DNA from 3 places in the Peribacillus sp. Hz7 genome. Region 1 is predicted to be linked to each of the others. Evidence: riboswitches for the same ligand, from Rfam matches in the RefSeq annotation. Region 1 holds a riboswitch; each other region holds the start of a gene.
The links. A riboswitch is a leader RNA that binds a small molecule or an ion and turns the genes downstream of it on or off. The one in region 1 is predicted to bind S-adenosylmethionine.
Positions count from the first base shown of each region.

Region 1 (10,216 bases):
GAGAAGAAACAAGAATATTTAGAAACAGATGGACCTGTATTATGTGTTCAGTTACCAAAGAATATGAAAACCGATACCGATTATAGCTTTATTATGAAAGACGAAATTGTACCACTAAGCTTGCAGCAAATCGAAAGAGTAAAAAAGAGCACCACTTTTTAATGTAGTTCCGTTACATCATGTTGTTGATTTTTGGTTCATTTAAGCGTTCAGAACGAACATGAGCCAATATCACTTTATCAACAAGGTTGCTTAAGAAAGCTTCATCTAAAAAGCGGTGCTATCTAGTCATTGCTTAATTAACTTCTTTTCTAGCAATTCCACAAGCTGATACATAATAGTTGCAATAGCAGCGATAATCATAAGTGAGAGCATCACAAGGGTAAAATTAAATACTTGGAAGCCGTAAATGATTAGGTAGCCAAGACCTTTTGAGGAAACAAGAAATTCACCGACAATGACACCGACCCAAGATAATCCAACGTTCACTTTTAATGTTGAAATAATTGTTGGAAACGAGGCAGGGAGAATCGCTTCTTTGAATGATTGGGCACGTGTTGCTCCGAAGGTTTGTAAAACTTTTAAGTAGTTTGGATCGACTTCTCGAAAAGCCGTGTACACAACAATAGCGGTGATGATAACGGAAATAATCGCTCCCATCGCAATAATGGAAGAAAAGCCAGGTCCCATCGCTACAATTAAAATTGGACCGAGTGCTACCTTTGGCATAGCATTTAAAATGACAAGATAAGGATCAAGAATGTTTGAAAGCATTGGTGACCACCAGAGGGCTGTAGCAAGCAGCACGCCGAGTAGTGTACCGAGGATAAACCCAAGCAATGTTTCGAAAATGGTTACACTTAAATGCGATAATAAAGTTCCATCCTGAATTTTTATTACGAATAGTCGCCATACTTTCGTTGGTGAACTAAAGATAAGCGGATTAATCCATTGAAGGCGCGAAGCAATTTCCCAGCTGCTAAAAAAGATAAGAAAAATCAATATTTGATACAATCGGACAAACCGTTTTTCTCTGATTAAGGAGGCTTTGAAATCATGATGAAGTTGTTTAATGTTCAAGACTTTCAAGCTCCTTCCAAATGGTTTGAAAAAGGGATGGATATAGGGGATGATTACGTGCATCAAAAGGACGAAGTGCACGTAATTCGGCAGGTATGTCAAATATTCGATAAATCTGACCAGGATTCGCTGAGAATAAATAAATTCGGTCGCTCATAGCGATTGCTTCCCCAATATCGTGCGTTACAAGCAAGGCTGTTTTTCCAAACGATTTTAATGTTTCAAAAACGAGATCTTCTAGCTTAAGTTTGGTTTGATAATCAAGAGCGGAAAAAGGCTCATCTAATAGCAAGATTTTAGGGTCAACAGCAAGTGTGCGAGCGAGAGCAGCACGTTGTCTCATCCCGCCCGACAATTGCTTTGGAAATTGTTTTTCGACGCCGACTAAGCCGACAGCTTCCAATAGTTTTAGGGCTTTGCCATCCGTATCTTTTAGTTTTTGAAGCGTTAAACCTAATATTACATTTTCCTCAATTGTCTTCCATGGAAACAAATAATCTTGTTGAAGCATATAGCCGATTGATGCATCTTGATCAGATTTTAACGGTTTACCTCCTAGTTGAATGCTTCCTGAGGTAGCTGGAAATAGCCCGGCAATAATAGAGAGCAGTGTCGTTTTGCCACAGCCGCTAGGACCTAAAAAGGAGACGAATTCCCCTTTTTCGATGGTAAGACTGATGTCCTTTAGAGCAGTTGTCGCTGTTTCTTGTGTGAAATACGTGTGATAGATAGAATTAATAGTTAAAAAGCTCATCGTCTTACTCCATCACTTGTTCGGCAAAGTCGGTGTTGACCAATTCCTCATATTCCATACGTGCTGGTAGCTCACCGGCTTCGTCCATGATGTTTTGTAAATTATTCCACTCTTCTTCATCTAAAATTGGATCTGTTGCAAAGGAGCCTTGTTCTTTATAACGATCTATTACGGTTGTCATAATGTCTAAATCCGTATCTTCAAAGTAAGGAGCAATCAATTCGGCAATTTCTCTAGAGTCTGTTTCTTGCACCCATTTTTGTGCTTTATAAATGGCACGGGTGAATTTTTCCATGGTTTCTTTGTTTTCTGTTAAATAGCTTTCTTTTGTCATAAACACTGTATAAGGAACATGCCCTGATTCTGTGCCGAACGAAGCAACGATATGACCTTTACCTTCCTTTTCAAAAATGCTGGCAGTTGGTTCAAATAGCTGTACATAATCCCCGGTTCCAGAGGCAAAGGCTGTTGCAATATTGGCAAAATCAATATTTTGAATAAGGTTTAAATCTTTGTGCGGGTCAATGCCGTGTTCTTTTAACACAAATTCCCCTAACATTTGCGGCATGCCACCTTTGCGTTGCCCAAGGAATGTAGAGTCTTTTAACATTTCCCATTCGAAGTTTTCGATAGGCTTGCGGGAAACAAGGAAAGTACCATCTGTTTGTGTAAGCTGCGCGAAATTGATGATAGGATCGGTTGTACCTTGTGCTGTCACGTAAATTGAGGTTTCAGATCCGACAAGAGCAATATCAGTACCATCAGATAGCAGTGCTGTCATTGTTTTATCTCCGCCTGCGGTCGTTTTTAAATCAATCTCCAGGCCTTCTTCTTCAAAAAAACCTTTTTCAATAGCAACATATTGTGGAGCATAAAAAAGAGAACGAGTTACTTCTGCTACGCGTACTTTTGTGACTTCGTCTTTTCCACAGGCTACTAGAGGAATCATTAAGATACAAGTTAATAAAAGTATAGATCCTGTCTTCCATATGCTTTTCATTTGTTTTCCTCCTTAAAAATAGGTATGTGCCTAAGGCATTGTATGAAGAGAGGAAAGGGGTGGTGCCTTAAAAGGGGGATAATTTTGGTAAGATGCTTTAAACTAGAAGGGAAAGGAGAGTTATTTGTGTTAAACGGTAAAATCATTTCGAAAGAGCGGTTTCCATCACCTCATCCCAATATTCACTTATATTCCGTAACGTATTTATCACAAGGTCTGTATGTGAAAGGATTGTTAGCAGAGCCAAAGGATGGAGAAGTTTACGATGGCTTTTTATACTTAAGAGGCGGGATTAAAAATGTTGGTAAAGTTCGGCCAGCCCGTATTATCCAATTTGCTGCCCAAGGATTTATTGTGTTTGCTCCTTTTTATCGAGGAAATCAAGGGGGAGAAGGAGATGAGGATTTTGCTGGCGAAGATCGTTTTGACGCCATTGCTGGATTTAAATTATTAGAGCAGCATCCGCGTGTGAAGAAAGAACATATACATATTTTTGGCTTTTCCCGAGGTGGGATTATGGCGCTTTGGACAGCTATTGAATGTAGAACCGCTGCATCGCTTGTGACATGGGGCGGAGTATCGGATATGTTTTTGACGTATGAGGAACGTATAGATATGCGTCGAATGATGAAACGAGTTATTGGCGGGGCACCTGCGAAATATCCAGAGCGGTACGAATATAGAACTCCGCTTTCTGCTATGGGAGATCTTTGTTTACCTGTGTTAATTATTCATGGTGTGTTGGATAAAAATGTGTCGGTTGAACATGCTTATCGTTTACAAAAAGCGTTACAGCTAGGGAATAATCAAGTGGAAAGCTGGTATTTTGCTGAGTTTACTCATTATTTTCCTCCTGCAATGAATCGAAAAGTTGTTGAAGATTTAACAGATTGGATGAAAAGGCATGTGGAAAAATGATACTATGAAGGTAAATACTTTAAGGGGGTTATGATATGGGGATGCCGATGGAATTGAATACGATGATTGTTACAAAAGGTAATGAAAGACGTGAGGATGAAAATATTTTTCATTTAACAAAAGCAGGTTATCGGTTGTATCCAATTGATATTCCAGTTGAAGTGAAGAAGACGATAGAGTCTGATTCAAGTGGGACGGCTATTATTCAGAAAGTAGAGTGGGAGAATGAGCAAACAATGATTACATATCGGCTTATATCACTGAACTCAACAAATTAATGAAGTGGCTCGTTTAAGTGCTTTTACTAAACGTAGTCCGTATCACTAGGAGTATAAAAAACCCGACAATTAACTCTCAATTGTCGGGTTTTCATTCTTTAATTAAGCGATTGGTCCGCCTTGTTCAACGATTTCTTTTGATACATTGAATTTTTGGATGTTTTCATGGAATTTAGCCGCAAGTTCCGTTGCTTTTGCTTCGTATGCTGCTTTATCTTCCCAAGTTTTGCTTGGCTGAAGAACTTCGTCTGGAACACCAGGTACATGAAGTGGAATCTCTAAACCGAAAATGCTATCTTTAACAGTTTCAATGTTTGTTAATTCACCTTCAAGAGCTGCTTGAACCATTGCACGAGTGTAAGCAAGTTTCATACGGCTGCCAGTTCCGTATTCTCCACCAGTCCAGCCAGTGTTTACAAGGTAAACTTTTGCATTGTGCTCATCGATTTTTTGTCCAAGCATTTCTGCATAACGTTGAGCTGGAAGTGGTAAGAATGGAGATCCGAAGCATGTAGAGAAAGTTGCTTCTGGAGATGTAACTCCGCGCTCTGTACCAGCTAATTTACTAGTGTAGCCACTTAAGAAGTGGAACATAGCTTGTTCTTTTGATAATTTACTGATTGGAGGTAATACTCCATAAGCATCAGCTGTTAAGAAAATAATTGTATTTGGATGTCCAGCAACACTTGGCAATACGATATTGTCAATAGCATCCATTGGGTATGCTGCACGTGTATTTTCAGTTAATGTTTTGTCATCATAATCAGGAATACGAGTATCAGGATCAATCACTACGTTTTCTAATACTGTTCCAAAACGGATTGCATCAAAGATTTGTGGTTCTTTTTCACGAGAAAGGTTGATTGTTTTTGCATAGCAACCACCTTCAATATTGAATACACCATTTGAAGACCAGCCATGCTCGTCATCACCAATTAATTTACGGTTTGCATCTGCAGATAACGTTGTTTTACCTGTTCCTGATAGTCCGAAGAATAAAGCAACATCACCTTCACGACCTACGTTTGCTGAACAGTGCATAGAGAAAATATCTGATTCAGGAAGTAAGTAGTTCATGATAGAGAAGATAGATTTCTTCATTTCTCCAGCATATTCCGTTCCACCGATTAAAACTGTACGACGTTCGAATGAGATAATGATAAATGTTTCTGATTTTGTTCCATCAACAGCTGGATTCGCTTTAAAGTTAGGAGCAGAAAGAATTGTAAATTGAGAATCATGATTAGCTAATTCCTCTTCTGTAGGACGGATGAATAATTGATGTGCAAAAAGATTGTGCCAAGCATATTCATTCACAACTTGAATTGGAAGGCGAGATGATTGATCAGCACCTGCAAAACCTTTAAACACAAAAATTTCATCTTTTTCTTTTAAATACTCTGTTACTTTGTTGTATAATTTATTAAACGTCTCTTCAGAAATCGGCTGGTTAGAGTTCCAGTCTATTTTATCTTTTACGGAAGCCTCTTCCACGATATATTTATCTTTAGGTGAACGACCAGTGTATTTACCTGTTTCAGCTTTAATTGCTCCTGTTGCTGTTAATTCACCTTCGTTACGGCTTAATACTTTTTCTACTAACTGAGGTACAGAAAGTTGTATGTGAGCGTTTTTACCAGCTAATAATTGGTGTAACTCATTAGAAACATCCACAGAATTCATATATGAGATACCTTCCTTTGTTTTAAGTTTTTTAAATTACGATTAGTATAACACATTTATTTAATTAGTCTATACTAATTATTTTTTTTTGTGATTTTTTTTATATGGTCTCCTTAATCAAGTTTATCATTCGATTAAAAGGAAATATTTATCAACAAAGCAATGATAGGGTTGCATAACAGACTTGTCAACAATATTTTAAAAAATGTCATATAATAAAATCGATATGAGTATGATGAAACGTGTTCACTTTGTCAGTTGTCTAAAAAAGGATTATAGTACTCGACGTTTTCCAGTGTATAGAGTAGGTTTCTTTGCAAGCGTATGAGAAGGCACCTAACATGTTTCTTTTAATAGGAAAGAATTAAGAAAGAAATTTATTTAATATGACTTTAACTGGAAGGTACTAAAAGGTTTTTTATGCTATTCGTAACACTATGTTACAGTATCTCTTATTATGTATCGTTTGTCGATGTAATTAGGACCTTATAATCTAACGTTGGGTAGCTAAAAAATGTCATATCCTCTTATCCTAATCGTGCAAGGGGGAGTTGTTCATTATAAAAAGGCTATATTAATGATGCTGTTCACTTTTTGCTTGTTTCATTCAGACTAGCTGAAAGGTACGTGGAACTGTGATTTCATATAGACGATATAAAACATTGTACAAAAAAGTGTTGACAGCGTCCAACAGATTCCGTATCATTTTTAATTGTACGGATTCTCTTATCCCGAGTTGGTGGAGGGACAGGCCCTATGAAACCCAGCAACCTGCCATAGTGTGAACTTAAAGTGAAATGAAGGCTAAAAATAAGGCCGTTCATTTTTTAAGGAATCGTGGTGTTGGTGCTAACCTGAGCAAGGTAAACAACCCTTGAACGATAAGAGTGAAAGGATAGTTGACAGATAATAAACCTTTCCTCATTAGTTAGGAGAGGTTTTTTTGTATTTTGAAGAAGAATCAAAGTACAAGGGAAACATGAATTTCGATTAATCGAGATAAAAAGTCGTGTTTTTCTAAATATATTTGTCACTATGATGGAAGCTAATAAGGGAATGAGCTCCGTAAAAGACAGACTTTTGCCTATAATATAACTAACTTCCAAGGAGGAAATAAGATGTCAAAGAACCGTCGTCTATTTACTTCTGAATCTGTGACAGAGGGTCATCCAGATAAAATTTGCGATCAGATTTCAGATTCAATTCTTGATGCAATTCTAGAAAAAGATAAAAATGCTCGTGTTGCTTGTGAAACAAGTGTAACTACAGGGCTTGTACTTGTTGCAGGTGAGATTACGACATCTGCTTATGTAGATATTCCACGTATCGTTCGGGATACAATTGCTGGAATTGGTTACACTCGTGCAAAATATGGTTTCGATGCCGAAACATGTGCCGTACTAAGTTCAATTGATGAGCAATCAGCGGATATTGCTGCGGGAGTAAATCAAGCGCTTGAGGCTCGTGAAGGAACAATGACTGATGAGGAAATCGAAGCAATCGGTGCAGGAGACCAAGGTTTAATGTTTGGTTTTGCTTGCCGAGAAACAGAAGAATTAATGCCGCTTCCTATTTCTTTAGCACATAAACTTTCTCGTCGTTTAACAGAAGTTCGTAAAAACGGCACATTAGAATATTTACGTCCAGATGGGAAAACACAAGTAACTGTAGAATACGATGAAAACAATCAACCAGTTCGCGTAGATACAATTGTTATTTCTACTCAACATGACCCAGAAGCAACGCTTGAACAAATTCAAGCTGACTTAAAAGAACATGTCATTAAAGCAGTTGTACCAACTGAATTAATCGATGAAGCAACAAAGTATTTCATTAATCCAACAGGTCGTTTTGTAATCGGTGGACCTCAAGGGGATGCAGGTCTTACAGGTCGTAAAATCATCGTTGATACGTATGGTGGTTACGCTCGCCATGGCGGTGGAGCATTCTCTGGTAAAGATGCAACGAAAGTGGACCGTTCAGCGGCATATGCAGCTCGTTATGTAGCGAAAAACATTGTAGCTGCTGGTCTTGCTGATAAAGCGGAAGTACAGCTTGCTTATGCAATCGGTGTTGCTCAACCTGTATCAATTGCTGTAGATACATTTGGAACAGGCACAGTAAGCGAAGAGAAATTAGTGGAGCTTGTTCGCAATAATTTCGATCTTCGTCCAGCGGGTATCATTAAAATGCTTGATTTACGTCGTCCTATTTTCAAACAAACAGCTGCTTATGGACATTTTGGCCGTACAGATGTGGATCTTCCATGGGAGCGTACAGATAAAGCGGAAGCGTTAAAAGCACAAGCATAACTATGATAAGAAGAACTAACTTATTTGAGTTAGTTCTTTTTTTATTAGTCATGGAGCATATATATAGGTAAAAGTAAGCCCAAAATCATATATAATACAAATAGAACCTTTTCGACAAAATACCTAACTTGTAACGAGTTAGGCACTATATATGTATTCATATTTTAAGGGCAGTAAGGTCCTTATCTCAAGATTATGAGGAAATAATAAGGAAGGCAGGGGGGAGAAGGCTGCCGTATTGCTCCAATTGGTGAGATATAGTTGAACTAATCAGGTTTGTACGGTCACTTGATTAAAGCGAAGCGGAAATCTTAGTGACCGTAGAACGTGGCTAACTATCAATTGGGGGTGAAGGGAAGACCCAACTGTATAGAAGTTTCCTTTTATTTAATTCTCTCTGCGTGTTTGTATAATTGTCCTTTTTCAGCGTATTCTCGGATAATGCGTTCCACATCTTTACGATCTTCATCATTCAGCTCGCGCACGACTTTTGCTGGACGACCAAATGCGAGTGTATTTGGCGGAATCACCTTGCCTTGAGGAACGAGACTACCGGCCCCGATAAAGGCACCTTCACCAATTTCTGCTTTGTCTAGGACGATGGAGCCCATTCCGATTAGCGCACCTTTACGGATTTTACAGCTATGTAGAATAACTTGATGACCAATTGTTACCTCATCTTCAATAATCAGCGGGTTATTAGGACTTTGATGAAGTACACTATTATCTTGGATACTTACTTTTTTCCCGATAATCGTTGGGGCTACATCGCCACGAATGACGGAGTTAAACCAGATTGTTGTTTCTTCGCCAATTTTTACATCTCCAGTTACAACAGCATTTTCAGCAAGATAAGCACTTTCAGCAATTTCAGGAGTTTTTCCTTTAAAAGGATAAATAATCATTTTGTATCAATTCCTTTCCGTAACTAGTATTTTTCGGTATTATTTTAATATACCGTAAAAAGATATTACTCATTAATCATACGTGTACTGGTCCATTAGTTCTATTGTTTTTTTTACACAATTTTAAACTAAGGATAAATACTTGGCTTTTATTAAAAACTAATGTCACTATCTTTCAACAGCGTTTTTTATATTACACCTAGAGAAAGATAAGAAGGGGGAATTCACATGTGGAAATGGGAGGCAGAGGGTGCTGCAAAAGCAGTAATTGTCATCATTCATGGTGCGATGGAGCATCATGGGCGCTATAAGTGGCTTGTGCAAATGTGGCGATCATCTGGATACCATGTTGTGATGGGGGATCTTCCTGGACAAGGAATAACATCACGTGCTTCTCGAGGTCATATTGATTCCTTCGATGAATATTTAGATGAAGTGAAAATTTGGATTGAAGCTGCTTATGAATACTCATTGCCTGTATTTTTGCTTGGACATAGTATGGGGGGATTAGTAGCAATTCGTCTTCTTCAAGAAGAGGAATGGGATATTGCTGGTGTGATTTTATCTTCACCGTGTTTAGGATTAAAAAAACAACCACCAAAAATGATGAAGGCGATTTCTCCTGGACTAAATATTGTTTTTCCTACATATAAAGTAGACTCTGGATTGTCACCAGACTTAGTGACGCGGAATCCTGAAGTACGTGAATCCGATTTGAACGATTCATTATATGTTACAAAGATTTCTGTTCGTTGGTACAGTGAGCTTACGCAATCTATGAAAGATGCATTTGAAGAAATTCCTGATTTGCAAGATGTTCCGTTATTACTTATGCAGGGCGGCGATGATCAGGTCGTAGATAAAAAAATGGTTCGTGATTGGTTTAATTATACTTTGCTAAGTGAGAAACAATTTAAAGAATGGCCGAATCTTTATCATGAAATTTTTAATGAACCAGAGCGAGAAGATGTGTTTAACTATGCGCTTGGTTTTGTAGAAACGCGACTAAAAATACTAGGATATGTCATCTAAAGGTTTTGTTATAAAATCCTATTTAATAGTCAATCTAAGGGGGAAAGTTGCTGGATGAATGTATGTTCGGCAGCTTTTTTTATGTGCTGAAGAAAAGCTAGTTTCTTGGAAAAAGTAATCCCCCAAATCATAAAGATTTGGGGGACGTTTGTTCTTTAAGCAATTTCAGATTCCTTCGAGTGAACTTTTTTCATAAATTCATTTACGTCACCTGGTACTTTTCTGTCTAGTTTAGACACAATGTACACGGAAAG
Region 1 is NZ_JBHHJV010000003.1:255,966-266,181, reverse strand. Features, by position in the region: gene ytkD (RNA deprotection pyrophosphohydrolase) at 1-162, shown strand, start outside; gene ACE199_RS07245 (ABC transporter permease) at 289-1,080, opposite strand; gene ACE199_RS07240 (ABC transporter ATP-binding protein) at 1,070-1,834, opposite strand; gene ACE199_RS07235 (ABC transporter substrate-binding protein) at 1,839-2,834, opposite strand; gene ACE199_RS07230 (alpha/beta hydrolase family protein) at 2,919-3,752, shown strand; gene ACE199_RS07225 (DUF2584 domain-containing protein) at 3,788-4,030, shown strand; gene pckA (phosphoenolpyruvate carboxykinase (ATP)) at 4,133-5,713, opposite strand; SAM riboswitch class I at 6,437-6,601, shown strand; gene metK (methionine adenosyltransferase) at 6,832-8,025, shown strand; gene ACE199_RS07210 (gamma carbonic anhydrase) at 8,409-8,927, opposite strand; gene ACE199_RS07205 (alpha/beta hydrolase) at 9,159-9,962, shown strand; gene ACE199_RS07200 (sodium/solute symporter) at 10,118-10,216, opposite strand, start outside.

Region 2 (10,216 bases), on a different contig from region 1:
TAAAGAATCGATTACACCTAGAACAAAGGCGATTTATGGAGAAACAATTGGAAATCCAAGCCTAAATGTATTAGATATTGAAGCACTTGCTGACATTGCACATGAAGCAGGGATTCCACTAATTGTTGATAATACATTTGCGACTCCGTACTTATGCCGACCAATTGAATTTGGAGCAGATATTGTTGTGCATTCTGCAACAAAATGGTTACTAGGAAATGGAACAACGATGGGTGGAATCATTGTAGATGGAGGTAAGTTTGATTGGAATTCACCGAACTTCCCTGGATTTACGGAGCCAGATCCAAGTTATGATCATTTAGTATTTGCCGAGGCACTTGGACAGGCTGCATTTATTGTGAAAGCTCGTGTTCAATTGCTTCGTGATATTGGTGCAACGTTAAGTGCACAAAGTGCCTTTCAATTTACATTAGGACTTGAAACGTTACATGTACGAATGAAAGAGCATCTTGCTAATACAAAAGTGATTATTGACTATTTAGAACAACATCCGGCCGTTGAGTGGATTTCATATCCAGGTAAGGAAGACCATCCGGACAAAGCATTAGCTGATAAATATTTGCCTAAAGGGGCAGGTTCGATTATTACATTTGGTATTAAAGGTGGCCGAGAAGCTGGAGCGGCATTAATTAATTCCGTTCAACTATGGTCACATGTTGCGAATGTTGGAGATGCGAAGAGCTTAATTATCCATCCAGCTAGTACAACACATCAACAATTGAGCGATGCTGACTTACTGAAAGCAGGCGTAAGCGCAGACTTAGTTCGTTTATCTGTCGGCATTGAAAATGTAGAAGATTTAATTGATGATTTGAATCAAGCAATTGAAAAAGCGACAGCTGCGGCAACGAAAGAAGTTGAATAAAACAGAATAGTCGGAAATTATTGACTTTTCTAAGACAATTGCACTCCCTATATATCTGTGATAAAATCACAAACATAATTATATATGAACTTAATCTATGTACGATTTAATTATATAGGATGTTACTCTTATCAAGAGCGGTGGAGGGATTGTGCCCGATGAAGCCCGGCAACCGGCAAAGCACTCGCTTTGAAAAGGTGCCAATTCACACAAAGTGTTACGCTTTGAAAGATGAGAGGAAGGATTAGTTTTTCCTGCCTCTCTGCTCATGTAGAGAGGTTTTTCTATTAAGGGTATATAAATCACTACATAGGAGAGTTTACTATCTTAATAGGTTTTATCTATTTTAGCGGGATGAACAGTCTCTATATTGTCGGGAGTGACAACTCGTTAAAGCAACTACCTTCAATGATATAGTTCGTTGATTGGATATAGAGGTGAGTGCAGTGATTTCTTTGTCAAAAGTCAACAAGTATTTCCGCTCAGGGACTGCGAAAAATGAGACCATTAAAGCGGTTAATAATGTGAATTTAACGATAAACAAGAGTGAAATTTTCGGTATAATTGGCTATAGCGGGGCTGGGAAAAGTACCCTGATCCGAATGTTAAATGGCCTAGAAACTCCTACAGAAGGTTCGGTTGTTGTAGCTGGTAAGGAAATTTCTAAAATTAAAGGTGCTGAGCTTCGCAAAGCACGCCAAGAGATTAGTATGATTTTCCAGCATTTTAATTTATTATGGTCAAGAACAGTTCAAGAAAATATTGCCTTTCCGCTTGAAATTGCGGGTGTTCCAGCTAAAAAACGAGCAGAACGTGTAAATGAGCTGATTAAGCTTGTTGGGTTAGAAGGTCGTGAAAAAGCCTATCCTTCTCAACTAAGCGGTGGACAAAAGCAACGAGTCGGCATTGCGCGAGCGCTTGCAAATAATCCGAAAGTGTTGTTATGTGATGAGGCGACTTCAGCTTTAGATCCTCAGACGACGGACTCCATTTTAGATTTACTTGTCGATATTAATCAGCGTTTAGGGTTAACGATTGTACTGATTACACATGAAATGCACGTCATTCGTAAAATTTGCCATCGTGTCGCTGTAATGGAAAGTGGACAAGTTGTCGAGCAAGGTCCAGTCCTTGAAGTATTTAAAAACCCAACGGCTCCGATTACAAAGCGTTTTGTTCAGCAAGTAACAGAGCCAGAGGAAACAAAAGAAACGATCGAGAACTTGCTAGAACGTTTCCCAAAAGGAAAAGTCATTCAACTTACTTTCGTTGGGGAAGATGTAGAAAGTCCTCTTATTACAAAGTTAGTTCGTAATTTTGAATTAGATGTTAATATTGTCCAAGGGAAAATTTCGCAAACGCGAAATGGCTCTTATGGAACACTATTTATTCATATTGATGGAAGTCATGAGGAAATTCTTCGCGCTATTCAATTTATAGAAGAGCAGCAAGTAGGCGTGGAGGTGATGACGCATGCTTGAAGAATTATTGCCGAATATAAATTGGGAAACGATGATTGAAGCAACAAATGAAACGTTATATATGACAGCGATTTCTGTTGCGGCCACTTTCTTTTTAGGGATTATACTTGGACTAGTTTTGTTCCTAACAGGGAAGGATAATTTATGGGAAAACCGATTCATCAATTGGATTATCAGTGCTTTTGTTAATATTTTTCGGTCTATCCCGTTCTTAATTTTAATTGTGTTATTGATTCCATTTACGAAAGCGATTGTCGGAACGATGATTGGAGAAAATGCAGCATTACCTGCACTTATCATTGGTGCTGCACCGTTTTATGCACGAATGGTTGAAATTGGTCTTCGTGAAATTGATAAAGGGGTTATTGAAGCGGCAAGATCGATGGGAGCCAAAACGAGTACAATTATATGGAAAGTATTGCTTCCAGAATCTATGCCAGCCCTTATTTCCGGAATTACTGTTACATCAATTGCTTTAGTCGGTTATACGGCAATGGCTGGAGTAATTGGGGCTGGAGGACTTGGAAATTTAGCTTATCTAGAAGGGTTCCAGCGTAGTCAAAATGACGTAACACTAGTAGCAACGATCATTATTTTAATAATTGTCTTCATTATTCAAATGATTGGAGACTTTATTACATCAAAATTAGATAAAAGATAAGAGGGGATGAACAGAATGAAAAAGTTTTTAGGGTTTGCTTTAATTTTAGTTTTATCAATCGCCCTAGCTGCTTGCGGCAATGACAACAAAGATAATCAAGACGAAAAAGCCGCAGATAATGCAGAAGGAAACACAACGCTAAAAGTTGGCGCATCTAATACGCCGCATGCTGTTATTCTTGAAGAAGCAAAGCCGCTTCTTAAAGAAAAAGGTATTGATTTAGAAATCGTTCCATTCCAAGATTATGTATTACCGAACAAAACATTAGCAGAGGGAGAATTGGATGCTAACTATTTCCAACACATTCCTTACTTAGAATCGCAAATTGCTGAAAATGGTTATGATTTTGTGAATGCGGGTGGTATTCATATTGAACCAATCGCGATTTATTCTAAAAAATACAAAAGCTTAGATGAGCTTCCAGAAGGTGCAACACTTATTATGAGCAGCTCAGTAGCTGACCATGGTCGTGCGCTTTCTTTACTTGAAGAAAACGGTTTAATCACTTTAAAAGAAGGTATTGATAAAACAAAAGCAACAGTTGAAGATATTGTAGAGAACAAACGTGATATTAAATTTGAAGCGAAATACGAAGCTGCTCTTCTTCCAGAAATTTATGCAAATGGAGAAGGCGACGCTGTATTAATCAATTCTAACTACGCTATTGATGCGGGTTTAAATCCTGTTGAGGATTCAATTGCTATTGAAGATTCAAAATCACCGTATGTAAACGTTATTGCAGTGAATAAGAAAGATGAAAACAACGAAGCGATTAAAACATTAGTAGAAGTGTTACGCTCAAAAGAAATTCAAGATTTCATCACGAAAGAATTTAAGGGTGCGGTTGTACCTGTAAGTGAATAAGTGATGAAGAGAGACGACTTGTTAATAGGCAAGTCGTCTTTTTCAAGTGTTTCTAGGGTGGATAAAAGTCAAGAAGTACTATTTTACTCTGATTAAATGAAAAAGGTCTTTCAACGATAAGTCTTGAAGGGTAAAATGATAAGTGTTGAGTTTACATACATATGGGAATACTATTTAACAGGTTTTGTTTCTGCTCAACGTGTGATTTCAAATGAAGTCATCCAACAATCAACAGCGTGTCACACGGAGACTTCAATGTTAACTATTAATTGTGTAATGTCATAACGGATGTTTTCTCGTATAATAATATGTCGTAAACAAAAGATAGTAGAGGTCGATGTTTGATTTTATGTTTACATATTTGTTGATGGAATAATGGAATAAGTAATAAAGTAAGGTGTGACATAAATCACGTATAATGGTTGCTTCTTAATTAAATTTGTTATAAAATTGTAATGAGAATAAAATGAGAATACATGTTAAGAAAATAAAACACATTATTTTCTAAATAAAATAGGAATTAGTTCACGGAGGTATAATTATGTCAGGTTCTACTTTAACGATTAAAGATCTTCATGTATCAATTGAAGGTAAAGAAATTTTAAAAGGGGTTAACCTTGAAGTAAAAGGCGGAGAAATCCATGCAATCATGGGACCGAATGGTACAGGTAAATCTACTCTTTCTTCAGCGATTATGGGTCATCCTAAATATGAAGTAACAAGCGGAAGCATTACTCTTGATGGTGAAGACGTATTAGAAATGGAAGTAGATGAGCGTGCTAAAGCTGGTCTTTTCCTTGCTATGCAATATCCAAGTGAAATTAGCGGAGTGACAAATGCTGATTTCTTACGTTCAGCTATTAATGCACGTCGTGAAGAAGGCGATGAAATTTCTTTAATGAAGTTCATTCGTACAATGGACGCAAAGATGGAATTTTTAGAAATGAACGAAGATATGGCACAACGTTATTTAAACGAAGGATTCTCAGGTGGAGAAAAGAAACGTAATGAAATTCTTCAATTGATGATGATTGAACCAAAAATTGCAATCTTGGATGAAATCGACTCTGGTCTTGATATTGACGCCCTTAAAGTTGTATCAAAAGGAATTAATGAAATGCGCGGCGAAGATTTCGGTTGCCTTATGATTACGCACTATCAACGTTTATTAAACTACATTACTCCTGATTACGTTCACGTAATGATGCAAGGTCGAGTTGTGAAATCTGGCGGTCCAGAATTAGCTGCACGTTTAGAAGCAGAAGGATATGACTGGATTAAACAAGAATTAGGTATTGAAGACGAAACTGTCGGCGAAGAAGCATAAGTAGGAGGATTTGTCATGACTACAGAAACGAAATTACCGTTTGAAAAAGAGGATATTAACTCTCTTTCAACTCAAAATAATGAACCAGCTTGGCTAACTGAGCTTCGTGTTCAAGCGTTTTCTGACTTAGAAAACCTACCGATGCCAAAGCCAGACAAAACAAAGATTGATAAGTGGAACTTTACCGCTTTCCGTAAACATTCAATCGAGAGTGAAGTTTTTACATCATTAGATGAGCTTCCAGAACAAGTGAAATCGATTGTTGCTATTGAAGAAAAGCGTAATTTATATATTCAACGTAATAATACGCCGGCTTATACAAGTCTTTCAGCTGAGTTGAAAGAACAAGGTGTTATTTTTACAGATATTCTAACAGCGGCTCGCGATCATGCAGAGCTTGTGCAGAAATATTTTATGAAAGACGGCGTGAAAGTGAATGAGCATCGCTTAACAGCTCTTCACGCAGCATTGTTAAACGGAGGAGCTTTCGTATACGTTCCAAAAAACGTAGAAGTAAAAGAACCAATTCAATCGATTTTCTTAGTCGATGATGCTGATGCAACGCTTTTCAACCATGTATTAATCGTGGCAGAAGATAACAGCTCTGTAACGTATGTAGAAAACTATTTCTCAACTGTAGAAACGACAAATGGTATCGCAAACATCGTAACAGAAGTCATTGCCAATGCAAATGCGAAAGTAACATATGGTGCAGTGGATACGTTAAATAAAGGGTATACAACATATGTAAACCGTCGTGGTGTAGCTGGGCGAGATGCACGTATCGAGTGGGCACTTGGCTTAATGAATGATGGAGATACGATTTCAGATAATACAACGTATCTAATGGGCGATGGCTCTTCAGGTGATACGAAAACGGTTGTTGTTGGTCGTGGAGAACAAAAACAAAACTTCACTACGCAAGTGATTCATTACGGTTTACGTTCCGATGGACAAATTCTAAAGCACGGGGTTATGAAAGATAGTGCTTCTAGTATTTTCAACGGAATCGGAAAAATTGAGCATGGTGCAACAAAAGCAAATGCTGAACAAGAATCACGCGTGCTTATGTTAAGTGAAAAAGCTCGTGGAGACGCGAATCCAATTCTTCTTATTGATGAAGACGATGTTACAGCAGGACACGCAGCATCTGTAGGCCGCGTAGATCCATTGCAACTTTATTATTTAATGAGTCGTGGTATTTCCAAACAAGAAGCAGAACGTTTAGTAATTCACGGATTCTTGGCCCCTGTTGTTAATGAACTTCCAATCGAAGGTGTGAAAAAACAACTTGTTGAGGTCATTGAAAGGAAAGTTAAGTAATGAACCCATACGAAATTCGTAAGCTTTTCCCTATATTAAATCAAGAAGTGAACGGTCAGCCATTAGTATATTTAGATAGTGCTGCGACATCGCAAAAACCGGCTGTAGTTATCGAAGCGATTGAACAATATTATCGCGGGTACAATTCGAATGTACATCGCGGAGTGCATACACTTGGAACAAAAGCTACGGATGCGTATGAAGGAGCTCGTGAAAAAGTACGTAAATTCATTAATGCTTCCTCTATTGAAGAGATTATCTTCACTAGAGGAACAACCACTTCTTTAAATACGGTAGCAAGAAGCTATGGTCTGGCTAATGTACAAGAAGGGGATGAAATCGTCATCTCGTATATGGAGCACCATAGTAATATCATTCCTTGGCAGCAAGTTGCGAAACAAACGGGTGCTGTGTTGAAATATATTCCACTTCAAGAAGATGGTACGATTTCACTTGAGGATGTACGAGCAACGGTAACGAATGCAACAAAAATCGTATCTGTTATGCATGTGTCAAACGTTCTTGGCACAATCAATCCCGTTAAAGAAATTGCGGCGATTGCTCATGAACACGGGGCGATTATGGTTGTGGATGGGGCACAAAGCACACCGCATTTAAAAGTGGATGTGCAGGACCTTGATTGTGATTTCTTCGCTTTCTCTGGTCATAAAATGGCTGCTCCAACTGGTATTGGAGCGCTTTACGGTAAAAAAGAATTATTAGAAAACATGGAGCCGGTTGAATTTGGCGGCGAAATGATTGATTTTGTAGGTTTATATGAATCAACATGGAAAGAGCTTCCGTGGAAGTTCGAGGGTGGTACTCCGATTATTGCTGGAGCGATTGGCTTAGGAGCGGCTATTGATTTCCTAGAGGAAATTGGTTTAGATAATATTGAACGTCATGAGCATCATTTAGCTGCATATGCAATGGAAAAAATGTCGACGATTGAAGGTATGACAATCTACGGTCCGAAAGATTCGGCAAAACGTGCAGGTGTTATTACATTCAACTTGGAGGATGTACATCCGCATGATGTAGCTACAGTTCTAGATGCAGATGGGATTGCCGTACGTGCAGGTCATCATTGTGCTCAACCATTAATGAAATGGTTAGATGTTTCAGCGACAGCGCGAGCAAGTTTCTACCTATATAACACGGAAGAAGACATTGATAAGTTAGTTTCATCACTTATCAAAACAAAGGAGTATTTTAGTAATGTCTTTTAATAACTTAGATACACTTTACCGACAAGTCATTATGGATCATTATAAAAAACCGCGTAATAAAGGTATTCTTGAAGACGGCAGCCTGACAATTGATATGAATAACCCAACTTGTGGAGACCGAATTCGTTTAACGATGAAGGTTGAAGAAGATAAAGTGGTTGACGTGAAGTTTGAAGGAGAAGGATGCTCCATTTCGATGAGTTCAGCATCCATGATGACAGAAGCAATTAAAGGAAAAGATATTAAAACGGCAATGAAGTTGTCACATATTTTTTCTGAAATGATTCAAGGCAAAGAATACGATGAAGAAGATTTGGACCTTGGAGATATTGAAGCACTTCAAGGTGTATCGAAATTTCCAGCACGTATTAAGTGTGCGACATTAGCTTGGAAAGCGATGGAAAAAGGACTTCAGGAATAAACAATCAAAATGCTGATTCACATTCAGCATTTTGAAAAGGAGGAATACGAGCTATGGCAAAGAAAATGCCTGAGATTGGTGATTATAAATATGGCTTTGCGGATAGAGATGTCTCGATTTTCCGTTCAAAGCGTGGCTTAACAAAAGAAATCGTGGAAGAAATTTCACGCATGAAGGAAGAGCCGCAATGGATGCTCGACTTCCGTTTAAAATCATTAGAACACTTCTATAATATGCCAATGCCTCAATGGGGCGGGGATTTAGGAAGTTTAAACTTCGATGAGATTACGTATTATGTGAAACCATCTGAGAAATCAGAGAAATCATGGGATGAAGTACCGGATGAAATTAAACAAACGTTTGATAAACTAGGAATCCCTGAAGCGGAGCAAAAATATTTAGCAGGTGTGTCTGCTCAATATGAATCAGAAGTTGTGTATCACAATATGAAGGAAGATTTAGAAGCGTTAGGAATCGTCTTCAAAGATACAGACTCTGCTTTAAAAGAGAATGAAGACATTTTCCGTGAGCACTGGGCGAAAGTCATTCCACCGACAGACAATAAATTCGCAGCATTAAACTCTGCTGTATGGTCTGGTGGTTCATTCATCTATGTTCCAAAAGGTGTAAAAGTAGATACACCATTACAAGCGTATTTCCGTATTAACTCTGAAAACATGGGACAATTCGAGCGTACGTTAATTATTGTTGATGAAGATGCACATGTTCATTATGTAGAAGGATGTACAGCTCCTGTTTATACAACGAACTCTCTTCATAGTGCGGTTGTTGAAATCATCATTAAACGTGGTGCATATTGCCGTTATACAACGATTCAAAACTGGGCGAACAACGTCTTTAACTTAGTTACAAAACGTGCAGTATGTGAAGAAAATGCAACAATGGAATGGATTGATGGTAACATCGGTTCTAAATTAACGATGAAATATCCAGCTGTTATCTTAAAAGGTGAAGGCGCACGTGGGATGACATTATCTATTGCCATTGCTGGTAAAGGACAACACCAAGATGCTGGTGCAAAAATGATTCACCTTGCACCAAATACATCTTCTACAATTGTATCTAAATCAATTGCCAAACAAGGTGGAAAAGTAACGTATCGTGGAGTCGTACAATTTGGACGTAAAGCGGACGGAGCGCGTGCTAATATCGAGTGTGATACATTGATTATGGATAATCAGTCTACTTCTGATACGATTCCATACAATGAAATCCTTAACGACAACATTTCGTTAGAGCATGAAGCGAAAGTGTCTAAAGTGTCGGAAGAGCAATTGTTCTATTTAATGAGCCGTGGAATTTCTGAGCAGGAAGCAACAGAAATGATTGTTATGGGCTTCATTGAGCCATTTACAAAAGAACTTCCAATGGAATATGCCGTAGAAATGAACCGTTTAATCAAGTTCGAAATGGAAGGTTCTATCGGTTAATGATTATCGTTAAAAAAAGCTGCCTATTTTATAGGTAGCTTTTTTTATTGATAAGTAGCCGAAAGTTGTTGATAAATGGACGGTTCTGATTGGTAAAACAAAAAACTCGTTGTAAACATTCATACAGGGACAGATTCGTCTTTAGCTTAACTTTTTGGTCCTTTGAGATATATGTTAAAATAAAGAAAACTGCGGAATAGGTTGATTTGGATGATTTATATCGGAGTAACAGGTTGGGGGGATCATCATTCTTTGTATCGTTATGGCGTGTCCCAACGTGATAAGTTAAAAGAGTATGGTGCACACTTTCCGATTGTGGAAGTGGACGCGTCTTTTTATGCTGTTCAACCGAAGCGAAATAGTGAAAAGTGGGTGAGTGAGACACCTGCTAATTTTCAATTTATCGTAAAAGCATATCAAGGAATGACAGGACATCAGCGCGGAGAAATTCCGTTTTCAAATAAGAAAGAGATGTTTGCGGCTTTCCGTGATTCACTCGAACCTTTCCAGAAGGCTGGTAAACTGGCAATGGTACTTTTTCAGTTCCCGCCTTGGTTTGATTGTACACGTCAG
Region 2 is NZ_JBHHJV010000005.1:246,549-256,764, forward strand. Features, by position in the region: gene ACE199_RS10065 (O-acetylhomoserine aminocarboxypropyltransferase/cysteine synthase family protein) at 1-886, shown strand, start outside; SAM riboswitch class I at 1,012-1,124, shown strand; gene ACE199_RS10070 (methionine ABC transporter ATP-binding protein) at 1,333-2,367, shown strand; gene ACE199_RS10075 (methionine ABC transporter permease) at 2,360-3,028, shown strand; gene ACE199_RS10080 (MetQ/NlpA family ABC transporter substrate-binding protein) at 3,044-3,892, shown strand; gene sufC (Fe-S cluster assembly ATPase SufC) at 4,434-5,219, shown strand; gene sufD (Fe-S cluster assembly protein SufD) at 5,235-6,542, shown strand; gene ACE199_RS10095 (cysteine desulfurase) at 6,542-7,771, shown strand; gene sufU (Fe-S cluster assembly sulfur transfer protein SufU) at 7,761-8,192, shown strand; gene sufB (Fe-S cluster assembly protein SufB) at 8,246-9,643, shown strand; gene ACE199_RS10110 (DUF72 domain-containing protein) at 9,854-10,216, shown strand, end outside.
Region 2: another riboswitch for S-adenosylmethionine. It lies ahead of ACE199_RS10070 (methionine ABC transporter ATP-binding protein); the one in region 1 lies ahead of metK (methionine adenosyltransferase).

Region 3 (10,216 bases), on a different contig from region 1:
TATCTTCATATTGTTTCTCTAGATAACTAAGCCCAACACGATCGTTACGGCTGTATCCCCGTGCTAAGTAATAGTCGATATTGTCGCGTGGGAGACCTTCGTCAGAAGAAGATACTTTCCCAATAACAGAGCGCAACGTTTCGTCATAAGGATAGTCTCTTTCCCAGTCAGTTGTAACACCTACGCCAGGCAGGGAGTCTAGTCGTTCACTCACTCTTGCGAATTCTTGCTCTGTTACGTCTTTATTTTTCACAATAGAAGGGGTGAGAGCGTAGCCGCTGTTGAATTCACGGAAAATAGCTAATATTTCAAGCTCATCAGCTGTGAATTTATCCAACTCTGTTTCTTTAATTCTCTCTAACTGAAGTTTATATAAATCTTTTTCTTCTAATTTATGGTTTTTAACTAGTTCTAAATCTTTATCAGTAATGAGAGCTTCTGCTTCTTTCTGATGTGTTAAAAGCCAAAAATCTTTTTTATCCCGTTCCGTAATTTTTTCCGTATTTTGCTCAATTAATGTAGCAAGCTTCTCTGCTGTTTCGAGCATTTCATTTGATTTAGTATTCGGATACTTCGTATAAGTAATCGCCTTAAGCGGCTTATTATCCACAATTGGATTGAAGTATCGGTCATACATTTTGCCGCGAGGAACCGGTGTGCTAATAGTATCATTTTCCGTTCGTTCAACTTCGCGTAAATATTCATCACCGTATACAATTTGTACGACTCCAAGCTTGATGATTAAACCAGAAAATAATAAAAAAACGATAAAAAATAGAAAATTCAATCGAAGAGAGACGGTTCTCCTTTTTTTCTTTTTCTTTTTCCCTTTATTCAATATTCATCATTCCTTACAAATATCGTTAGTTCCATGATATAGAAAATTCACTTTTATTTCTATGGTTTTGCAAAAATTACAGGAGTTTTACAATAAGTCAGTTTAGAAGAGAAAAAGTTTGAGTGTGCTTAAGTCTCTTTTTAAAAGTGAATCGATGTAAAAGATGGGTATATAAAACTATTAAAAAGTAAGGGATTTGTATTAATCTGCATATTAAGTAGGGGGTATGAAATAAATTAAGTCATAAGTACTATTTTTGCTTTAGTAATAAATAATCGCTAGGATGTATGAATCATCCTAGCGATTATCGATTATTGTGCAGTTATCGTGTGGCTTGCTTGGATCTTTTGCAGCGCTTGTTCAAAGTCTTGAATTAAATCATCAGCATTTTCTAATCCAACGGAAATTCGAAGTAAGCTATTAGTAATGCCGCGTTTTTCACGTTCATCAGCAGGCATAGCTGCATGAGACATTTTTACAGGATAAGATAGAATCGTTTCAACGGCCCCTAAGCTCACTGCAAAAACAGGTAATTGTACGTGATCGACAAATGTTCGGAGTGCTTCTTCATTTTCCAGTTCAAATGAAAGAACCGCGCCAGCTCCGCTTGCTTGATTATGTTGAATGTCGTATTGCGGATGATCAGCTAACCCTGGGTAATAGACGCTCTTAACAAGTGGATGCTGATTTAAATATTCCGCTATTTTTTGAGCTCCTTTTTGAGAATGCTCCATCCGTACAGATAATGTTTTTAACCCTCGCATTACTAGCCAAGCATCTTGTACGCCAAGTACTGCTCCGAATGCATTTTGAAGTGTACCAAGTCTAGCTGCTAGCTCGGGATCTTTCACAACAGCAAGTCCTGCTACAACATCGCTATGTCCAGATAGGAACTTCGTTGCACTATGAAGTACAATGTCGGCCCCTAGTTGAAGTGGTTTTTGTAAAGCTGGAGTTAGGAATGTATTGTCTACATACGTTAAGGCTCCAATTTCTTTAGCGAAATCACAAATTTGTTTAATATCGGTTACTTTAAGAGTTGGGTTTGATGGTGTTTCCATATAAATAGCTTTCGTATTCGGTCGAACCGCTGCTTTCACGCTTTCAAAATCTGTCATGTCGACAAATGTATGGTCAATGTTAAAGCGGTTTAATACAGTTGTGACCATTCGGAATGTTCCACCGTATACATCTTCTGTAACGACGATATGGTCACCTGCTGATAATAATAGGAAGGATGTTGAGATGGCCGCCATTCCTGATGCGAAAGCGAAACCATGTGTTCCCTCTTCTAGTTCAGCAATAATCGTTTCTAATGCTTCACGAGTTGGATTTAGACTGCGGCTATAATCGTATTTACCAAATTGATCAACATCAAATTGATGGAACGTAGATGCGTGCTGAATCGGAACGCTAACGGCACCAGTTGATGGGTCTACTTTATGTTCATTATGAAGCAAACGTGTTTCAAAGCTAAATTGTTCCCCGTTTTTCATTATAATACCTCCTGTTTTACACGAGCAAAAGCTTGTTCTAGGTCTTGAGTTAAATCGTTATAATCTTCAATGCCAACAGAGAAACGCAGCAGTCGATTACATACGCCAGTTGCAAGTCGCGTTTCTAACGGAATATCAGCATGTGTTTGCGTTGCAGGGTACGTAATGAAGCTTTCGACTCCGCCAAGGCTTTCAGCGAAACAAATTAATTGTAAAGATTGTAAGAATGGATTAACGGCTTTTTCATCGATAATGCGGAAGGAAAGCATGCCGCCTTTTCCTGGATAAAGTACATCTGTAACGCATTCATGATTTGTTAAATATTCAGCAAGTGCTTTAGCATTTTGTTCATGTTGTTTCATGCGCAGAGCTAAAGTCTTCATTCCGCGCATAAGAAGCCAAGAGTCGAATGGGCTCAATACAGCGCCATATCCATTATGGTGGAACGCTAACGCGTCACATAATTCTGTTCCTTTTGCGACAATCAATCCAGCTAGTACATCATTATGCCCGCCCAAATATTTCGTTGCACTGTGAATGACAATATCAGCACCTTCTAAAATTGGCTGTTGAAGGAGTGGGGTATAGAATGTGTTATCCACAATTAATATTAAGTTATATTTCTTAGCAATGTCGGCAACAGCTCGAATATCTGTTTCCTGCATAAGGGGATTTGTTGGGGTTTCTAGAAAGATGGCTTTTGTTTGCGGAGTAATTGCATCTTCAATTTCACTCAAACAACAAGTATCTACATATTTACAGCCTAAGCCCCATTTTTTAAACCCTTGTTCTAAAAGGCGGTACGTTCCACCGTATAAATCGCCGCTAACAATCCATTCATCGCCTGATTCAAATAAAGCTAAGATTGTCGCAATGGCTGCCATGCCTGAACTGCAAGCAAAGCCTCGATCGCCGGATTCAAGATCAGCGATTGCTTGTTCAAGAATTTGGCGAGTGGGATTTCCAGTACGAGTATAGTCAAATCCAGTCGATTGCCCAATTCCTTCATGTCGATAAGCAGTTGAGAAATAGACAGGAGGGTTGACTGTTCCTGTAGTTGTTTCGCTTCTATTTCCAATTTGAGCAAGATATGTTTCCTTTTTATACATCACCATCACGGCTCCTTTAAAGATACGAAATAAAAAAAAGTCTTCTTTAAGAAGAAGACTTTAATTTGAGTAAGTTGAGTCATTCTTCTTATCTGCCAAGTTACAGGAACTTGAGGAATTAGCACCTTTTCATTGATCATGGGTCAATGAAGGTTGCTGAGGTGTCAACGGGCCATTCCCTCGACCTCTCTGGATAAGAGTTGAAATAATTTGTTTTTTTTGAATTTACTATACATTTTTCTTAATGTCAATACCAATGGAAGATTTGTTCGATGATATCGTTAATCTTTATATTGTCTATTTTGTTTACAGACATACATAAACTAATGAATTTTTTCGTATAACGTACGAAAATAAGCTATTTTTTTGCTATATACATGGAAAACTTGTACAATGTAAATGAGAATCAATATCAATGAATGGCATGTGGTCTATTAAGAGAAACTAATTAACGGACTATATGATTTTATATGTAAATGGGAGGCAAGGAATAATGGAATTTAGAATTGAAAGTGACACGATGGGTGAGGTAAAGGTCCCTGCAGATAAATATTGGGGAGCTCAAACAGAGAGAAGTCGCAATAATTTTAAAATTGGTAAGGAAAAGATGCCAATTGAATTAATTCGGGCATTCGCTTATGTAAAACAAGCAGCAGCTAAAGTAAATCATAAGCTTGGAGATTTATCAGAAGCGAAGAAAAATGCTATTATAACGATTTGTAGAGAAATTTTGGATGGAACGCTTGATGAGCACTTTCCGCTTGTTGTTTGGCAAACGGGTAGTGGGACGCAAAGTAATATGAATGTCAATGAGGTTATTGCTAATAAAGGTAATAAGTGGTTGGAGGAGATTGGAGAATCGGAAAGACTTCATCCAAATGATGATGTAAATAAGGCACAAAGTTCGAACGATACGTTTCCAACGGCGATGCATATTGCTGCCTATATGGAAGTAGTCAATCAACTAATTCCAGCTATTAAAGTACTGCGTGATACGTTTAAAGAGAAGGAAAAAGAATTTTGGGATGTAGTGAAGATTGGTCGAACACATCTTCAAGATGCGACACCTCTTACATTAGGTCAAGAAATATCTGGATGGAGAGCGATGTTAGATAAGAGTTTAGCTATGGTAGAAGAGAGCAGTCAAAAATTATTGAACTTAGCTCTTGGTGGGACAGCGGTAGGAACAGGGATTAATACAGACCCTGAATTTCCAGAGGAATCAGCGAAACAAATTGCTGAGGATACGGGACATCCGTTCCAAACATCTGATAATAAATTTCATGCGCTGACAAGTCATGATGAAATGGTCTACGTCCACGGTGCGTTAAAAGCACTAGCTGCTGACTTAATGAAAATTGCTAATGATATTAGATGGTTAGCAAGTGGTCCAAGAAGCGGTATTGGCGAAATTGCGATTCCAGAAAATGAACCAGGAAGTTCTATTATGCCAGGTAAGGTAAATCCGACTCAAAGTGAAGCCTTAACGATGATTGCGACTCAAATCGTTGGAAATGATGCGACCATTGGATTTGCAGCCAGCCAAGGTAATTTCGAGCTAAATGTCTTTAAACCGGTTATTATTTATAATTTTTTACAATCGGTTAAATTATTAACAGAGGGAATTCTTTCTTTCAATAACAACTGTGCGGTTGGAATTACAGCGAATGAAGAAGCTATTAAACAAAATGTAGAACGATCTCTTATGCTTGTTACGGCGCTTAATCCATACATTGGTTATGAAAGAGCGGCGAAAATTGCGAAACACGCATTTAAGGAGAATTCTACTTTGAAAGAAGCAGCCCTTCAACTTGGTTATTTAACAGAAGAAGAGTTCGATAAATGGGTCGTCCCAGCTAATATGGTGAATAAATAAGAAAGTTTAATGTACCCTTTCGCATGATTGTGAAAGGGTACATTTGTCATGGTCTCAGAAATATGCACATGTACACTTAATATGCGAAGAAAATAAAGTAGAAATTAATGAATGATCGTAATGGAGATAACATCTATGAGGAATCAATCTATTTTTGAAGAAAAGTGATGGATTTCCCCATTCAGTACTGAATGGGCAAGTTCCATACTTCATAATTCATGGGATAATCTAAGCTTAAGACAAACAGGTGGTAATGCTTGTTGAAAGGACATCCAATGAAGGGATGCCTTTCTAAATGATGGTTTTAATTAAAAGGGAGGGTGTATTGGTGGACATTTTCAATTGGATTTGTGACGATTAAACGGTTACCAGAAAAGCTCCAATTCGCCAAATCATAGCAAAGGTATCTAGTTGGGATTTCATCATCATCTACTTCAATTGTTTTTAGACGAAGAAGCTCGCCTTCAAATGGCCGAAGTCTTTCTAATTCTTCTTCTAAGTTTATTGCTACTTCAAAACTAGGAGTCGTTTTCTGAATACCGTTACTCTCGAAGAGGACCTCTACTTGTTTCCACTCTACTGGATTAGAATCCGTCTTTTTTTCGAATAAATATACATCAGCAAACTGCATATTATCACTCCCTTTCTATATTATTCCAATTATAACATATACAGATAAAATAAAAAATACAAAAATACCTAAAAAGTTAAAATTTTACAGAAAATTCACAATTGTACGTTGTTTTTATCAGGTGAATAAATGCTTGAATATGTGAAAAAAATACTGTTTTAATCCAAATTTCAAACAAAGCTCTTTATTTAAATAAATAGGAAAATAAAAAAACCTCCTTTTTATTATTATTGTAGTAAAAGGTGTCGGCTTCTTAAAAAGGCAACTATTCTTACTTCGCTTGTGACATAATGAGCGTGAATCTTGCTTCAATCTTTAGTATGAATAATGTGAGGAATATCTATTCGTACTATAAAAAATTTTAGTTAGGGAGAAGCCTTATCTATGGATGATTTTTATTATATTCAATCCATATAAGGGGTAGTACTAATTTAGGTATCGAAAATTTTTAGTAAAGATGCATGATTCCATTAAATAGACGACTAGACAATCGATTTCTATTCATTGTAAAAAGGGAGATTTGTGTTTTTTAGATAAGGTTCCTTATAAGTAGGAAGTGGTGTGCAAGACTTAGAGATAATGGAAAATTGTAATGATTTTTTATATGTATCGAACTAAAAAAAGACGGTCTAAGGGAAAAATTCCATTTGGCCGTCTCTTTTATAACAATTATTTTACATAGTTTGTAGTAAGGCTTTCGAGTTCAGTCATTGCTTTTAGCACTTCGTCTACTGTGATGTTTGGAAAGAGGAGATAAATATCCTCACCAGGTTGAACGGCAAACTGAGCGATTTGCAGCAATTCTGCTTGTTGATTAATGGTTAATCCAATATCCGCTAATGTGCTAGGAAGGTGAACGGATTGATAGAAAGGAAGCAGTTGTTCAAGCTCCACGAATTTATTTTCGAGCACCAACTGTACGAGAATACCATAGGCTACTTTTTCTCCATGAAGCAAATGGTGTGTATGTGGAATCTTTGTCATTCCATTGTGAATGGAGTGAGCGCCTGCAATGCGAAGGTATTGATCCCCGAAACCGCCAACTAGTCCGCTTGTTACAATATTTGTTTCAATGACTCTCTTGAGTGCATTTGTCCAAGAGCCATTTTCTAAGTCTGTAAGAGCTTGCATACTATTCTCGATTAAAACTGATTTACATTGTTTGGCAGAAAGGTGGGCAAGGTCAATGCAAACGGATGTTTCCTCTAAACGTTCGACTAGTGCGTTTCCTTCGTACCATTTGGCAAGTGTATCGCCAATACCTGCTCTTAAAAAGTTTAGTGGAGAGTTAAGCAGAATGCGTGGTTCAATCATCGTAATCCATGCGCTTTTATGATGAATATCATAACGAACGTAAGCGCCGTTATCATCATAAATCACACTTAATGGAGTCCAAGCTGCACAAGTAGAGGCAAGAGTTGGGATAAGGATGGTATCTAGATTTATTTTATTCCCAATCGATTTAACAAGGTCCAGTACTTTGCCGCCACCGATGCCGATAACCGCTTCGATGTTGGATTCAACAGCAAACTGGCTGATACGTGTAATTTCTGTATCGCTGCATTCTCCGTTGTAAGCTGTGAACAAAGCCTCAATATATTCGAATTGAGGAAGGTACGGTTTTGCGACCTCTAAAGATTTTTCCCCGTGAACAAATAATACTTTTTGGATGTTCCCTGTTTGTAATTTTGTTTCCAATGTTTGAAGAATATTATATTCGCAGGCATAATTCGTCGGGCCGCTGCGAACTTCTAGTAAATGTTCCATATTTCTAACTCCTCTTTAAAGTAAGATAAAGGACCCGTCCGATAGTGGAGCAGGTCCTTTTGTCGTTTGTTTAATTATTTCTTCATCCACTCCGGTTTACCGAAGCCCTTAAACTCTTTGTCAATAACCGCTTCAAACTCATCTGATTCAACAGCTGCTTTAATATCTTTAGCAAATTGAGCGTCTACATTTTTCGTATCCACTACGACACGGTTACGATACTCATCTGGCATATTTTCAACAGCAATTGCATCTTCGATTTTCATTTTTGCTGCAATAGCAAAGTTTCCTGGTACAGCAGATAAGTCAACGCTATCTGTAGCACGTGGTAATTGAGCTGCTTCTAATGGTTTAATTTGGATGTTTTTCGGGTTACTTGTTACATCTTTTTCTGACAATGTTAACTGATTAGCAGCTGGATCAACTTCAATTAGTTTGGCATCTACTAGAATTTTTAGCGCACGAGCCATATTAGATGGATCATTTGGAACAGCGATAGATGTACCGTCTTTTATTTCATCTAAAGATTTATATTGTTTTGAATAAATTCCCATTGGTGCTGTTGGAACAACAATCAATTCAGAAAGTTGTAAGTTGTTTTCCTTTGCAAATGTTTCCATGTAGTATTTGTGTTGGAATAGATTTGCATCAATGGATCCATTGCTTAGAGCAAGGTTTGGTTGAACATAATCACTAAATTCAACGACTTCTACTTTATATCCGGCTTTTTCAAGTGATGGTTGAATCGCTTTTTTAACCATGTCAGCAAAAGGACCACTTGTTGCACCAATTTTAAGTTCTTTTTTCTCTTCAGTTGTGTTTGAAGCCGTATCTTTTTCTTCGTCTTTGTTATTGCCGCAAGCTGCTAAAGCAAGGGCAAGAACAAGAACGAGTAATAAGGATGCCCATTTTTTCATCTTGTAAATCCTCCTAAATATTGAATAATGTATTAAAACTTTCTATGAAGAAAGCAATAATTGTGCTTATCGTTTATCAACTAAATAAGAAAGCTTGTCCCCGATAATTTGAATGATTTGAACAAGGCAAATGAGAACAATAATCGTCAGAATCATAACGGTATTGTCGTAGCGGTAGTACCCGAAGCGGATGGCTAAATCGCCGATTCCTCCGCCGCCAATCGTCCCTGCCATAGCTGAGAACCCAATGAGTGAAATCGTTGTTAAGGTCAGACCTTGAATGATGCCTGGTTTTGCTTCAGCGAGCAGGACATCTTTAATGATCATCCATGGTGAAGCGCCAACGGCAATCGCCGCCTCAATAATGCCTTTATCAATTTCACGTAAAGAGGTTTCAACGATTCGAGCGAAAAACGGAATCGCTGCTACGGATAATGAAACAGAGGCAGCGATTGGTCCAATCGTTGTTCCTGTTATTAAGTTAGTGAAAGGAAGCAATGCTACTAATAGAATGATATATGGAATAGATCGTACAAGGTTTACGATGAATCCAAGCAGACTATTGATAAACGCATTTTCAAAAAATAAATTTTTTGCTGTTATAAAGAGTAAAACTCCAAGCGGTAAACCGAGAAACAGGGCGATGATAAGCGAGATGCCAACCATATACACCGTTTCTAGGAATGCTTTATTAAGATCGGGAAGTATAGCTGTAATCGATTCAAGCATGATGTATCACCTCCACATAGCTAGTTCGTTTGTTGATATAGTCTAAAGCCGCTTGAATGTCATTAGTGTTCCCGGTTAATTCAACAATAAGTATGCCTAAAGGAATGTTTTGGATATATTCGATTTTTCCGTGCAAAATATTGGCTTTTACAGGATGTTCTTGTAATAAGTCTGAAAGAATGGCCTCACTAGCGAGCTGTCCTTCAAATTTAATTTTGATAATGCTTCCTTTACTTTCCGTAATTAAATGAGAAGGAAGTTCAAAATCTAAGACGCTTTCGATAAATTGTTTCGTTAATGCTTGTTTAGGTTGAGCGAACACACCGTATACATCGCCTTCTTCAATTATGCGCCCATCTTGCATAACGGCTACCCGATGACAAAGTTCTTTTACAACCTCCATTTCATGGGTAATTAAGACGATTGTAATTCCGAACTCTTTATTAATTTTTTTCAGTAATTGTAAAATGGCTTTTGTTGTTGTTGGGTCAAGGGCAGATGTTGCCTCATCACATAAAAGAACGGTAGGATTGTTTGCTAATGCACGGGCAATTCCAACACGTTGTTTTTGTCCACCGCTTAATTGAGCAGGGTATACATCTTTTTTATCACTAAGACCAACGATTTCGAGTAATTCAAGCACACGTTTGCGAATGGCTTCAGGCGATTGATGTGCAGCTTTTAAGGCGAAAGCAACATTATCAAACACTGTTTTCGAACTGATGAGTGAAAAGTGCTGAAAAATCATTCCGATTTTCAGTCGTTGTTTTCGTAATGCTTGACCCGATAATTTCGTTAAATCAACACCATCAATAATTACTTGGCCTTTTGTCGGACGTTCTAATAAATTAAT
Region 3 is NZ_JBHHJV010000004.1:231,147-241,362, reverse strand. Features, by position in the region: gene ACE199_RS08725 (peptidoglycan D,D-transpeptidase FtsI family protein) at 1-841, opposite strand, end outside; gene metC (cystathionine beta-lyase) at 1,150-2,334, opposite strand; gene ACE199_RS08715 (methionine biosynthesis PLP-dependent protein) at 2,334-3,443, opposite strand; SAM riboswitch class I at 3,529-3,643, opposite strand; gene fumC (class II fumarate hydratase) at 3,937-5,319, shown strand; gene ACE199_RS08705 (hypothetical protein) at 5,624-5,950, opposite strand; gene ACE199_RS08700 (iron-containing alcohol dehydrogenase family protein) at 6,620-7,717, opposite strand; gene ACE199_RS08695 (MetQ/NlpA family ABC transporter substrate-binding protein) at 7,792-8,634, opposite strand; gene ACE199_RS08690 (methionine ABC transporter permease) at 8,701-9,363, opposite strand; gene ACE199_RS08685 (methionine ABC transporter ATP-binding protein) at 9,356-10,216, opposite strand, start outside.
Region 3: another riboswitch for S-adenosylmethionine. It lies ahead of ACE199_RS08715 (methionine biosynthesis PLP-dependent protein); the one in region 1 lies ahead of metK (methionine adenosyltransferase).